Regions from separate parts of the Paenibacillus sp. FSL K6-1318 genome, predicted to be linked through region 1. Evidence: riboswitches for the same ligand, from Rfam matches in the RefSeq annotation. Region 1 holds a riboswitch; each other region holds the start of a gene.
The links. Region 1 has a riboswitch for thiamine pyrophosphate ahead of NYE45_RS02210 (ABC transporter substrate-binding protein). Riboswitches for the same ligand answer to the same signal wherever they lie in the genome.
Positions count from the first base shown of each region.

Region 2: another riboswitch for thiamine pyrophosphate. It lies ahead of NYE45_RS04385 (ECF transporter S component); the one in region 1 lies ahead of NYE45_RS02210 (ABC transporter substrate-binding protein).
Region 3: another riboswitch for thiamine pyrophosphate. It lies ahead of thiC (phosphomethylpyrimidine synthase ThiC); the one in region 1 lies ahead of NYE45_RS02210 (ABC transporter substrate-binding protein).

Region 1 is NZ_CP150270.1:455,167-459,435, forward strand. Features, by position in the region: gene NYE45_RS02200 (ABC transporter permease) at 1-733, opposite strand, end outside; gene NYE45_RS02205 (thiamine-binding protein) at 733-1,023, opposite strand; gene NYE45_RS02210 (ABC transporter substrate-binding protein) at 1,239-2,279, opposite strand; TPP riboswitch at 2,589-2,701, opposite strand; gene NYE45_RS02215 (VOC family protein) at 2,862-3,248, opposite strand; gene NYE45_RS02220 (hypothetical protein) at 3,547-3,981, shown strand.
Region 2 is NZ_CP150270.1:989,777-994,045, forward strand. Features, by position in the region: gene NYE45_RS04375 (radical SAM/SPASM domain-containing protein) at 1-275, shown strand, start outside; gene NYE45_RS04380 (pectate lyase) at 603-1,271, shown strand; TPP riboswitch at 1,316-1,424, shown strand; gene NYE45_RS04385 (ECF transporter S component) at 1,656-2,249, shown strand; gene NYE45_RS04390 (ABC transporter ATP-binding protein) at 2,250-3,821, shown strand; gene NYE45_RS04395 (energy-coupling factor transporter transmembrane component T) at 3,796-4,269, shown strand, end outside.
Region 3 is NZ_CP150270.1:720,830-725,098, forward strand. Features, by position in the region: gene NYE45_RS03345 (alpha/beta hydrolase) at 1-2, opposite strand, end outside; gene NYE45_RS03350 (IclR family transcriptional regulator) at 363-1,106, shown strand; TPP riboswitch at 1,255-1,368, shown strand; gene thiC (phosphomethylpyrimidine synthase ThiC) at 1,791-3,575, shown strand; gene NYE45_RS03360 (aspartate/glutamate racemase family protein) at 3,913-4,269, opposite strand, start outside.

The sequences.
Region 1 (4,269 bases):
CGAGCAGCTTCTCCAGTAGCGCAATGAGCAGGAAGAGCAGCAAGCTGAGCGCGACAATAATCATGATTGCCACGAATAGACGATCGGTGCGATAAGCCGACTTTTGCAGCATCATATAATAACCAATACCCTTGTCTGCACCAATCCATTCGGCAATGATGGCACCCATCACGCTATAGGTAGCGGCGATTTTGACACCGGAGAACACGGATGGCAGCGCATGGGGAAGCTCCAGCTTCCAGAAGATCTGGCGACGTTTCGCACCAGCCATGCGCATATAGTTCATCATCGCCGCGTCGGTACGGGTCAAGCCGTCCATGGCCGCCACTGCGACAGGGAAGAAGCAGACTAGGATGATGGTAATCAGCTTGGGCAACAGCCCGAATCCGAACCAGATCAATAGGAGCGGCGCCAGCGCGATGGTCGGGATATTTTGACTAAGAATAAGTAAAGGATACAAGGCTGACTTGAGAAAAGGGACCAAATGCAGCACCATCGCAATCAGCAATCCGACCGCTGTGCCAGCCGCGAATCCGATCAGCGTTAACTGAATGGTTGCGGAGGCATGCATGCCAAGTCGCTCGGCCTGGGATGCCGCTTGGCGGGCGATATCGGACGGTGCTGGCAGCATCCATTTCTCAATATGGAACAGGGAGACAGCTCCCTGCCATATTGCTATAAAGAGAATAACCGCCACAAAGGGCGGCCATACACTTTTGAAATAGGCATGCATTAGCGATATTTCTCCGTCAGGGTGTCCATACTGAAGCCGGTTGGGCTATGGGCGATTTTGATCTGAGAGATGATGCTTGGGCTGCCAGCCTCCACGAGTACCTCGTGCATTTTACGGACAACCTCGAGCAGTTCCTCCAGTTCCCCCTCCATCGTGGTGTCGAGCGCGTTCACCTGATACTTCAGGCCAGATTGCTGAATGACTTCAATGGCGCGATCTACGTAAGGATAAGAATTCTCGCCATTTGGCGTTTTCGGAATAACCTGAATGCTAAGTAGTGTGCTTGCCATGAGAGATCACGGCTCCTTTCGTGATAAATTGCATGAATTGAACCAGGTTTACACTTATCACTCCGATTGCAGTACCCTCTTCCGATCACTGTTATCCCCAGATTTCTTGAATCCATTTTCAATGGGGAAATCCGGGATAAAGGCGAACACTTCGCTTCTTCAGATGGGTTCTGCACTCTTCGTTCTTGTGTAAAAAAGTTAAACTTAAGCAATTTTTATTGGGGTAAAAACTCGTTCGTATATGCTTTGCTCACATCGATCTGTTCATCCAGCAGTTTTTTGCTAAACATCCAGTCAGTGTAGTTCTGCCACACTTCCTGTTTTTGTTCACCCCAACGCGGGGCGTCATCCGTGTACTTTGGACTAAGCCATTTCTGGCTTGCCAGCACCAATTCCTTGTCCAGATCCGGTACAGCTTTGATCAGAATGTTCGCTGCGTCTTCGGGATGATCAATCGCGTATTGATATCCTTCGGAGGTGGCTTTCAGGAATGCTTTCACCAGCTCAGGATCGTTCTGAATCGTCTGCTCGTTCGTTACGAGGACAGGCGTGTAGTAATCCAGTGCATCTGAATAATCCTTCACATATAACATGTCGATCGGTTCTCCGCGCAGTTCGGCTTCAATCCCCGTCCAAGCGTAGAAAATCCACGCAAAATCAATGTCCCGTTTTATTGCGGTGAAAAAGTCAGCGTCACCCATGTTAATGTTTTTCACTTTGGATACATCAGCTCCGTCGCCTTCCATAATGGATTGCATCACGGCTTCTTCAACAGGGGAGCCCCAACCGCCATAAGTTTTACCCTCGAAATCTTTCGGTGATTTAATATTCCGATCCGCCGGAGCAGCGAACCCGGATGTATTATGCTGAATAACTGCTGCAATGGAGACGAGTGGAACACCCTGTGTGCGGGCTTGAGTTACACTCTCCTGATAACTTACGCCAAAAGGCACTTCATTTGATGCAACCATCGTATCCGCGCCACCAGCACCTGGTTGTACAATCTCCACGTTCAAGCCTTCGGCCTTATAAAAACCTTGATCCACGGCCGCATACAGGCCGGTATGATTCGTATTTGGTGTCCAGTCGAGCACCACTTTAATATCTTTCAGGGCGGCAGTGTCACCTTCGTTGCTGCTTTCCGCATTCTTGCTGCCGTTCTGTTCTGCCGGGGCAGCTTCTTTGCCGCCACATGCGGCCACCGTCACCAGTAGTACGCATAAGAGCAACAGTCCCATTGTTTTACGCCAATTCATCTTTGATTCTCTCCTTCGGTATGTCCGGCCGATTGGCACGGGGTACTCCTTGGCTTCATATCCAATCATCTTGCATAAATCGACAGATTTATACCAGTTGAGATCCGGATGACGTTATTTTTGAACGTAAGTAAAACGTCCATCGATGTCATTCAAGGAAGCCAGACCGCGTTTAGCGGCAGTTTTTCTTGCAATATCAGAAAGGCGATGCTTCCAAACGTATACTTTCCGATAGTAACAAAAAAAGCGCCCCGTATTCCGGGACGCGTGCAGGCGTTAGAGAGGTGGCGTTCAGCCATAGGGCTGTGCCATTTCGATATACTCCGATTCCTACGCTGGCATGATCCAGATCAGGTCTAAGGGTTAGTATCTTGGTGGGATACACTCTCAGCCGGCCAATTCCGACTCCCCTGGGAAACTATGAAGTTACGGGCATTACTAGGTGTAATTATAGGCCAGCCGGTGGAACGTGTCCAGTCAGGAACTGGATAGCGTGCGGTCCGAGTAGAGCATTCCATCCATTAAAGGATTTACACAGGTCACTATTGAACCGATCTAATTGTCCACACACTGCTGATGTACTTAACGTTGGAAGAATTCGATCCATTCTCTCTCCGGACCATAGATGAAGAAGTAACGGTAACCGTTAGGCAGTGTGATGATTTCTCCATCGATAAATTCGGCTTCGGTGGCTTGGATGCGTTTGTATTCAGAATCAAGGTCATCCACATGGATGGCAAAATGGTGCACAGTTCCTTCGGCAGGCAGCTTGTCGCTGTACCCTTGAATTAACTCAATCTCTGTCTCGTTACTTCCATTGAAGCCGAGGAAGGCAAGCTGAATGACGCCGTTTGTATGTGTCACGCGGTCTTTCAGTTCCAATCCGACAACCTCCGTATAGAAAAGGAGTGTGGTATCCAGATCACGAACGGCAATGCCGACGTGGTCGATGCGCTTTTGAAAACTCATCGTAGTAATCCCCCTTATGATCCGTTAATGTAACCGGAAAATGTTACCTGACATATTAAGGAGTATGATAGATTTATAAAACCTAGTTGTCAAGTGGGGATTGTTCATATCTACACGTGTGAAATTCAGCTGGAGTAACCATCCAATTATTATGTAGTTCACAGAATGTTCACTTATGTGGAGGCTTTCCTCATCTCTATAATTACGAAGATAAACAGAGAGGATGAGAGAATTGCCAATAAGCAAGAAGGAACAAATTATTTTCGGATTAATGATGTGTATAGGGATGGTAATAGTCATGATGTTCTTCAATCTATGGCACAGTGGGTTACTCGGTAAGATGTCCCCGCTTGAGATACTGCTTCAATTCATATTATGTTTTGTCATCGCGTTTCTGGTGGAGTCTTTCATTGTTGGCCCTGTGGCGAGAAAGATTGCATTCTCCTTGCCCTTCGACAAGTCCAACAAGATTTTGGGTGTGCTCGTCATGTCATTTTTCATGGTGATTGGCATGGTTCTGATCATGTCCATGTATGGAATGATTTCAGCGTATCTTGCAGACCAATTAGGTGGGGGTTCCATATTCTGTACCTATCTTCAGACGATCGCTCGCAACTTCAGCCTGGCGCTTCCATATCAGTTAATCATTCTGGGACCACTCGTGCGATATGTATTCGGTAAATTCATCAAGGACAACGGGCCTGTATTGCCTGCCGTTAACAAAAGTGTGTGATTCAACGGGGTCCAGAGTATTTCCTGGGCAATCTTGTGCAAATGAATAGATCATATTCTCACTTTTAATGAAAGGTGATCAGAGAGGCAAAGATAGGGCACTTGCCACCATTATTGCAGCCCTAACGAATCTAGAACACCTTATTAGGCCGGTTTTTAAGGAATGAAAAATCTAACGAATTTCAGCGGCGTTATTAGGTTAAGAAACTGCAACGAGATCTTGATTTGAAGCTAATTACCTACAATAACGTCTCTAGGATTCGTTAGATTTCAAACATACAGAAATGGA
Region 2 (4,269 bases), 530 kb from region 1:
AGTTCCAGTGGCCAAGTCTGGATGCACCCGAAGATGACGGCAAAGGCTTTTGCCATGCGCTTCGCGGTCAGGCAGCTGTACTTGTAGACGGAACGGTGGTTCCATGCTGTCTCGATGGCGAGGGTGTCATTAATCTCGGTAACGTGCACGAGAAGTCATTCTCGGAGATTATTGAGGGTGAGCGAGCGAACAATCTGGTATATGGTTTCTCCAAGCGCGAAGCTGTGGAAGAGTTGTGTCGAAAGTGCGGGTATCGTCAGCGGTTTGGAGCCTAGAATATATTAGTGAGTATACTTAACTCTCTATAAGATCACGTTGTCTGTAACAGATGATGTGGTCTTTGTTGTGTTATTGAGGTTGTAAATAGAGCATATCCGAAGTTGATATCAGTACATCACAAGTAGACACGATACCGCAAAACATGCTGAAACATCAGGTTCTATGCTGGAAAATGATTACGTGACCTAATGATTATTCTCGTAACATTCCTTTATTTGGTAGGATCAGGGTAGGTTCTGAAAACAGAGATTTCTCTCTTAGTTTATATGAAGACAAGTCTCTGCTTGAACCCATTCAATCCAAATAAGGGAGGATGTTTATTCATGAAAAAGATGTTGACGGTATTGTTGTCGGTTGGTCTGCTTGCTTCTGCATTTGGTGCAATTCCGGTGTCTGCAGCTCCCGAGATCGTGAAGACAACGATTATTGTTCCTAAAGGAACGACGTATGATGGGAAAGGCAAAAGTGTTGCTGCAGATCCCAAAACATTAGGAGATGGCAGCCAGGCCGAGAACCAGAAGCCTATTTTCCGATTAGAAGCAGGAGCTACGTTAAAAAATGTTGTGATTGAAGCACCAGCTGCGGATGGCGTGCACTGTTATGGCAACTGCAATATTGAGAATGTAACCTGGAAGGATGTCGGTGAGGATGCGCTCACGCTGAAATCCGCAGGGACTGTAAATATCACGGGTGGTGCAGCGTACAAGGCCTATGACAAAGTGTTCCAGATGAATGCATCTGGTACGATTAATATTAAAAATTTCAGAGCGGATGATATCGGCAAGCTGGTGCGTCAAAATGGCGGAACGTCCTATACGGTCACGATGAATGTGTCCAACTCGGACATTTCCAATGTGAAGGATTCCATCCTGCGGACAGATAGCAGCTCTACTGTAGGTAAAATCACAAATACACGTTATTCCAAAGTGCCAACGCTGTTCAAGGGCTTTGCTTCAGGGAAAACGAGCCAGTCCGGAAACACGCAATATTAAAGGATTGCCACAAATACCCATCTGATGTACATTAGAAGCAATGAAATAAGTGAACCGGGAGCTCAATGAAGTTGGGCTGAGAGAGTGGCCTTGTGCCGCTGACCGTACATCTGATCTGGGTAATGCCAGCGTAGAGAACATGGATTTACAATGTGTAAGGGTGAAATGTGCAAATTAATGAGGAAAACAACATGACTTCTTTCAGCTGCGGTGGTTGGTCTGCTGCAACGGAGAGGGAATGATTGATAATCCGTCTTTTCGACATCCATCCAATACATCGTTGTGAGGATTGTATCCTGTGCGTAAGGCCTGCCCGGAACCGGGGAGGCTTTTTTTGTTTACTTTTATAACCCCCACAGGGAGCAGAGGAAGGAAGTAGAGAACATGGGAGCAACAGCAGGCAACAAACGATTGAAACTAACGGATATTCTGGTAACCATCGTGATCGCAGTGGTGTTTGGGGTGATCTACAAGATATGGGGACCTACGTATGACCTGATGAAACCATTCGGCGTTCATGCGGAGCAGATGATCTACGGCATGTGGTTTATGGCGGGCACGTTTGCTTTTGTTATCATTCGTAAACCAGGTGTGGCGATTCTTGCTGAGGTTGCGGCTTCAACGGTGAGTGCTTTTCTAGGCAGTGAATGGGGCATGTCCACACTGGTGTATGGTCTGTTGCAAGGACTGGGAGCCGAGATATTCTTCGCCGCATTTCTGTATCGTAAAACCAATCTGTTTGTCACGTGTCTTGCAGCCATAGGAGCCGCCGCGGCTTCGCTCTTGCTGGATTACCAGTACGGGTATATTGATTCACTCTCGGTGTGGAACTATACGTTATTTATTGGGTTCCGCTTTATTGGAAGTATCCTGATTGCCGGAGTGTTCGCTTATTATCTCGCCAAAGCATTGGAACTGACAGGTGTAACGCGTTCGCTCAGACCGGTATCCAAACAAGATTATGAGGCTCTGGATTAGATGAACGGGGAAGGGAATTCGCAAGCGGTAAGTGTGACGAATCTAAGATGCAAGTTCCCGGGAGAGAAGGCCTTGGTATTCCAAGGCTTGTCTCTCTCTGTGCGTCAAGGGGAGAAAGTGTTGTTGCTTGGACCGAGCGGCTCCGGGAAATCGACGTTATTACAAATATTGAGCGGTCTGATACCACGTTCAGTTGAGATCCCGATGAAATGTGATGATATCCAGGTTCCGACAAAGGCCGGAGTGGTCTTTCAAGACCCGGATACCCAGTTCTGTATGTCCTATACGGATGAGGAGATCGCATTTGTGCTGGAAAACCGGAATATTCCGCGTGAAGAGATGGCGGGGCTGATTGAATATTATCTGGATCAGGTGGGGTTATCCTTTGAACAAAATCGGACATTGATTCAATCGATGTCTCAGGGGATGAAGCAGCGTCTTGCGATCGCTTCGATGCTTGCCATGGACCCGGAGGTGTTGTTTCTGGATGAACCCACTGCACTGCTGGATGATGCGGGGACTTTCCAAGTGTGGGATACCGTCAAACGGATTGCCAGTGACAAAACGTTAATTATCGTTGAACATAAAATCAATGAGATTGTCGATATGGTCGACCGCATCGTTGTGATATCACCTGAAGGAAAGATCGTGGCAGATGGGCCAGCACAGCAGGTATTCACGGATGAACGTGACAAGCTGAAGGCTTATGGAATCTGGTATCCGGGCGTGTGGGAGGAGCGCGAGCAGGCAACCAAGGAAGAACAGGAAAGTATCTCTGGAGAGCTACAAATGTGTGTGGATCAGAGCTTTCCGAGCTTGGAAGCACAGCAATCGTCTGGTTTATCCGAAAGAATGGGGATATTCCCCCTATCTAATGTATCATCCTTATCGCATGTAGCGCCGCTCTATCAGCCTGCACTGGATTTGCAGCAGTTTACCGGATGGCGTGGGAAAACATCCTCCATTCAGGTGGAACAGGCCAAGGTATGGCATGGAGACTGGATCGGTGTTGTGGGAGCCAATGGTGCAGGCAAGAGTTCATTGTTATTATCCCTGATGAATATTTTGAAGACGACAGGTCACTATGAGGTGGATGGTCATCCCTCTGGCAAAACGGAGCAACTCGCAGATCGAATTGCGTTTGTATTTCAGAATCCGGAATTTCAATTTGTGACCAACACCGTCGCGGAAGAAGTGGAATTCTCTTTGCTTGGGGGCAGGCTTACTACAAAAGAAAGACATGACAGGACTGAGCATATGCTGAAGCAATTTGGGCTAATCGATCTGTCCGAGCGTCATCCTTACCAATTATCGATGGGGCAGAAACGACGCTTGAGTGTTGCCTCCGCACTGGTGAGAGAGCAGCGTATTTTGCTGTTGGATGAACCTACATTTGGACAGGATGCCCGTAATACGTTTGCCATGCTGGCACAACTGGAGCAATTGCGGCGTGAAGGAACAGCCATCGTTATGGTTACCCATGACCGTGAGATTGTAAAAAGATATTGCACCCGAATCTGGACGGTGGATGACGGGAGGTTATCTGATGCAACTGTCGTTTCCTCACCGTGAAACCTGGCTTCATGCCGTCAATCCCGGCTTGAAGATGATTATACTGACATTGATGTTTGTCTTTGTTATCCTTATTCACAATCTGAATGTAATGGCCAACGTCGCGGTAGCTATGTTGCTGTTACTGTGCTGGACAGGCCACCCGTGGTACAGATTGCTCCTGTATGCATCACCATTCATTCTGGTATTTATCTCTACGTCTACAGGTATGATGATGTTTGGTAAGGGAGAGACCACGTGGTATAAGTGGGGGCTGATTCATATTACAGAAGAGAGCTTCTATCGCGGACTACACTTAGGATTTCGCTCGCTGAGCATGGCAGCGGCTGGCTTGCTGTTCGGACTGACAACCAAGCCTGTAAGACTATTTTATTCTCTGATGCAGCAGTGGAAGCTTCCCGCAAAATATGCCTATAGCTTTCTGGCGGCGATGCGCATGATCCCGATT
Region 3 (4,269 bases), 270 kb from region 1:
ATGAATGCCCCTCCTTTGAAGTTCAGTTGAAGATAACAACGACATGAAAAGAGAATTCCGTCTATTTCAATAGCCTGCTTCAGAGCGATATCTTAATGTAATATATCTTTATCGTATGTTCCAATATAGTCAAAGTCAATTGATTGAGGGCATTTGTTACGCAATTGTTATATAGTTCTTAAGATATATGGGTAACATTACCTTAGTGTGCAAATTACAGGGGATTAAGTCTTATAAAAAGGAAAAATTTACACTTTGGCCTATTCTGAATTTGGCTCTTTTTGGTTTACAGATGAGACCGTTTCTCATATAATTTATGTAACCAAGTTTCATGTGATGAAACATGAGGAGGGCATTATGCCATGGAAGATCGTAAGTTAACCGTCCGGGCTGTGGAACGGGCGCTGGATATATTATTATGTTTTACCACACGCAGTGATCTGGGACTCACCGAGATTGCCAGTCAGATTGGGCTGCACAAAAGTACAGTGCATCGCTTGATGGCAACGCTGGAGGATCGAGGATTTGTGATCCGGGATGCGGCAACGGAGAAGTACCGACTTGGCATCCGAATCTGGGAACTGTCAGCTCATATGTCCCGCAGTGATGATCCGGCTATTCTATTGCTGCCTGCGATGGAGCGACTGAGAGATCGATTGGGGGAGACGGTAAGTCTGTACCTGCGAGATGGCAGTGAACGGATTCGGATTCAGGCGGTGCAAAGTGATCAGGCGATCCGCCGTGTCGCTCCCGTTGGTGTTAGACTCCCGTTGTCTGTGGGGGCTTCCAGCAAAGTCCTGATGGCTTTTGCCACGGACGAGGATCGTGAAGAGCTGATGAATGGACCGGAATGGCCAGTGTTTATTGATCCTGCGGTGTATTTGGCGCAGATGGGAGACATCCGGGATAACGGATATGCCACGAGTTATGAGGAGCGTGAGCCGGGGGCTGCCGCGGTATCGGTACCGATTATGGATCGCAGAGGTAATATAGCAGCTGCCCTCTCGGTATCGGGTCCTGTCAGTCGACTTTCACAGGAGACATTGCATGAATATGCGCCTGTATTAAAGGAAGCCGCTACGCAGATGGGCCTCATGTTATCCTGATGTTGATGTAAGGTTCGTCTCCAATGGAGTTGATCATTTGGAATATAAAGGTTGTTTTTATGTTCCGGTTGCGCTAATCTGTTATGGACGGCCCATCGGGGCCAGCTGCATTGAATATGAACGGCGGCATGTGTATGCTGCAACTTGTTAACGTTACTGGGGGAGTCCGAATTGTCCGGACTGAGACGGAATCGCATGAGATTCCGGACCCTTTGCACCTGATCTGGATCATACCAGCGTAGGGAAGTAATCGGCGATATGACCACAAACACCACATGATGTGACCCCTGTAGTCTCCGTAAGGAGCTGCATGAAGGTGCATTATTGGTGATGGACATTAAAAGTCGGTTCCTTCGGGGGCCGGCTTTTTTTATATACAGTGAACGGGCGATATAGAAGCGGATTCTAGGGCTCCTTTTTCAATAACCTGCGAAAGTGGGCTTGGATGATGAGAGAGAAGTCACCATAGATTCATGATCTGTGGCAGCCTCCGTCTGTTGTTAACTGTACATGAATGATGTCTCCTCTGGTCTGGTGTAGGATCGCTCTTTCTTCTCTGCATTGCGCATGATTTGGGACAGGTACGTAACCAAGCTAATGATGATACCAACCAAGCCAAGCGAATGAACACTAAGGAGGAGATGAGCGAACATGAGTAAAGGAAATCAAACGGGACAACAAGCGATGGAACAGGAACATAACGGTCAGCCGGTGGAAAAGGAAACAGGGACGACCGCACGGGTTCAGCCCTTTCCCGGTAGCCGCAAAGTCTACATTCAGGGCTCACGGCCGGACATTGCTGTTCCGGAGCGTGAGATAGCCCTTCATGACACGAATACTCCCCAAGGGGTGGAGCATAACGAACCGCTGCGTGTCTACGATACGAGCGGCCCCATGACCGATCCCGCATTTCATGCGGATATCCGTGCAGGTCTACCAGCACTGCGCACTCGTTGGATCACGGAGCGTGGCGATGTCGAGGCTTATCAAGGCCGTACGGTTAAACCGGAGGATAACGGACTGAAGCCCGGAGGGAAGAGAGCCGGCGCCGAAGAGTACCCTGGATTGCGTGGCAAACCGCTGCGAGCACAGCCAGGACGCTGCGTGACTCAGATGCATTATGCGAGGCAGGGAGTCATTACGGCAGAGATGGAGTTCGCCGCTATTCGTGAAGGCGTGGAACCGGAATTTGTACGGCAGGAGCTGGCGAGTGGACGGGCCATTCTGCCATCCAACATTAATCACCCGGAGAGTGAGCCGATGTTGATCGGTCGTCATTTTCACGTGAAGATCAATGCCAACATTGGTAATTCTGCCGTATCCTCTTCCATCGAGGAAGAGGTGGAGAAGATGACTTGGGCAGTACGCTGGGGATCGGATACGGTGATGGATCTGTCCACAGGCAAAAACATTCATACCACCCGGGAATGGATCATCCGCAATTCACCTGTGCCGATTGGCACGGTGCCGCTCTATCAGGCGCTGGAGAAGGTGAATGGCGAAGCGGAAGCGCTGACCTGGGAGTTGTACCGTGACACGCTCATTGAGCAGGCAGAGCAGGGCGTGGACTACTTTACGATTCATGCAGGCGTACTGCTGCGTTATATCCCGATGACGGCCAAGCGGATGACAGGCATAGTGTCTCGAGGCGGGTCCATTATGGCGGCATGGTGCCTTGCGCATCATCAGGAGAATTTTTTGTACACCCATTTTGAAGAAATCTGCAAGATTATGAAAAGGTATGATGTGGCATTTTCACTGGGAGATGGACTTCGTCCAGGCAGTATCTACGATGCCAACGATGAAGCGCAGATGGCGGAACTGGCTACGCTCGGGGAACTGACGCAGATCGCGTGGAAGCATGATGTGCAGGTGATGATCGAAGGTCCGGGGCACGTGCCGATGCATAAGATCAAGGAGAATGTGGACTTGCAGATGGAGATATGTAAAGAGGCACCGTTCTATACGCTGGGGCCGCTAACGACTGACATTGCGCCAGGATACGATCACATCACGTCCGCCATTGGGGCGGCCATGATTGGCTGGTTCGGCACGTCCATGCTCTGTTATGTTACGCCTAAAGAACATCTGGGCCTGCCCAACAAGGATGATGTGCGCGAAGGGGTTATCGCCTACAAGATCGCTGCTCATGCCGCCGATCTGGCGAAAGGCCATCCACGTGCTCAGCGCCGGGATGATGCATTGTCCAAGGCACGCTTCGAGTTCCGCTGGCGTGACCAGTTCAACCTGTCACTGGACCCTGAACGTGCGATGTCCTACCATGATGAGACACTGCCAGCAGAAGGGGCCAAAGAAGCTCATTTCTGCTCGATGTGCGGTCCGAAGTTCTGTAGCATGCGCATTACGCAGGACATTCGTACCTTTGCGGCGGACAAAGGATTGTCCGAGAATGAGGCTGTAGCAGCGGGCATGCAGGAAAAGGCCGAGGAATATCGGACACGCTCCTAGGCGTCATTACAGCGTAAGCTGGGCAGTCTGATATAGAGATAAAGCCGTTCTTCTCTGAAATGACAGAGAGGGACGGCTTGTTTTGATTCTGTGACATGATTGTATTTTAAACTAGGCTAGCGCTCTCCAGGTTCTTCAGAATTAGCTTTATAATTGTTCCGGGTCCATATCTTATACAGAATGCCTGCGATAACAAATAGGAGGGCGTCACTGAGTTTAGGAGCTCCTCCATATAGAAATGCAGAGCAGGCAAAACCCACTATGAACAGTACAATAATATAGAGGAAACGCATATTAGTTCACCTCGTTAATTAATGGTGTTTGTCAGTAAGTGATTTCATTGCGGAGTCACGCCCAAATTCTTCTCCAAATACGTTGCAAGCGATGCCAGCGGGCTATGGATTGGAATACCGCGATCTACTGTAACCTGTGCAGCGGCGGGAGCCATAGACAGTTGGGCTGCCACTACCGTTTTACCCGGATACTGCTCAGCAATCTGCTGTAAGCCTTCTCGTACCGCTTCGAGATACCCTTGCTGATCTCCACGCATAATCAACTCAAATGTCCCAGGGATGCACACCGCTTCCGTCTGAGAGGTTTTGGGAACGTGTAGTTGCCCATTCGCATCCTCCTGCTCTAACGCCTGGTTCACCCGTGCCATCGTGCCTTCAATGGTTGCCGGGTTGGTGAACAC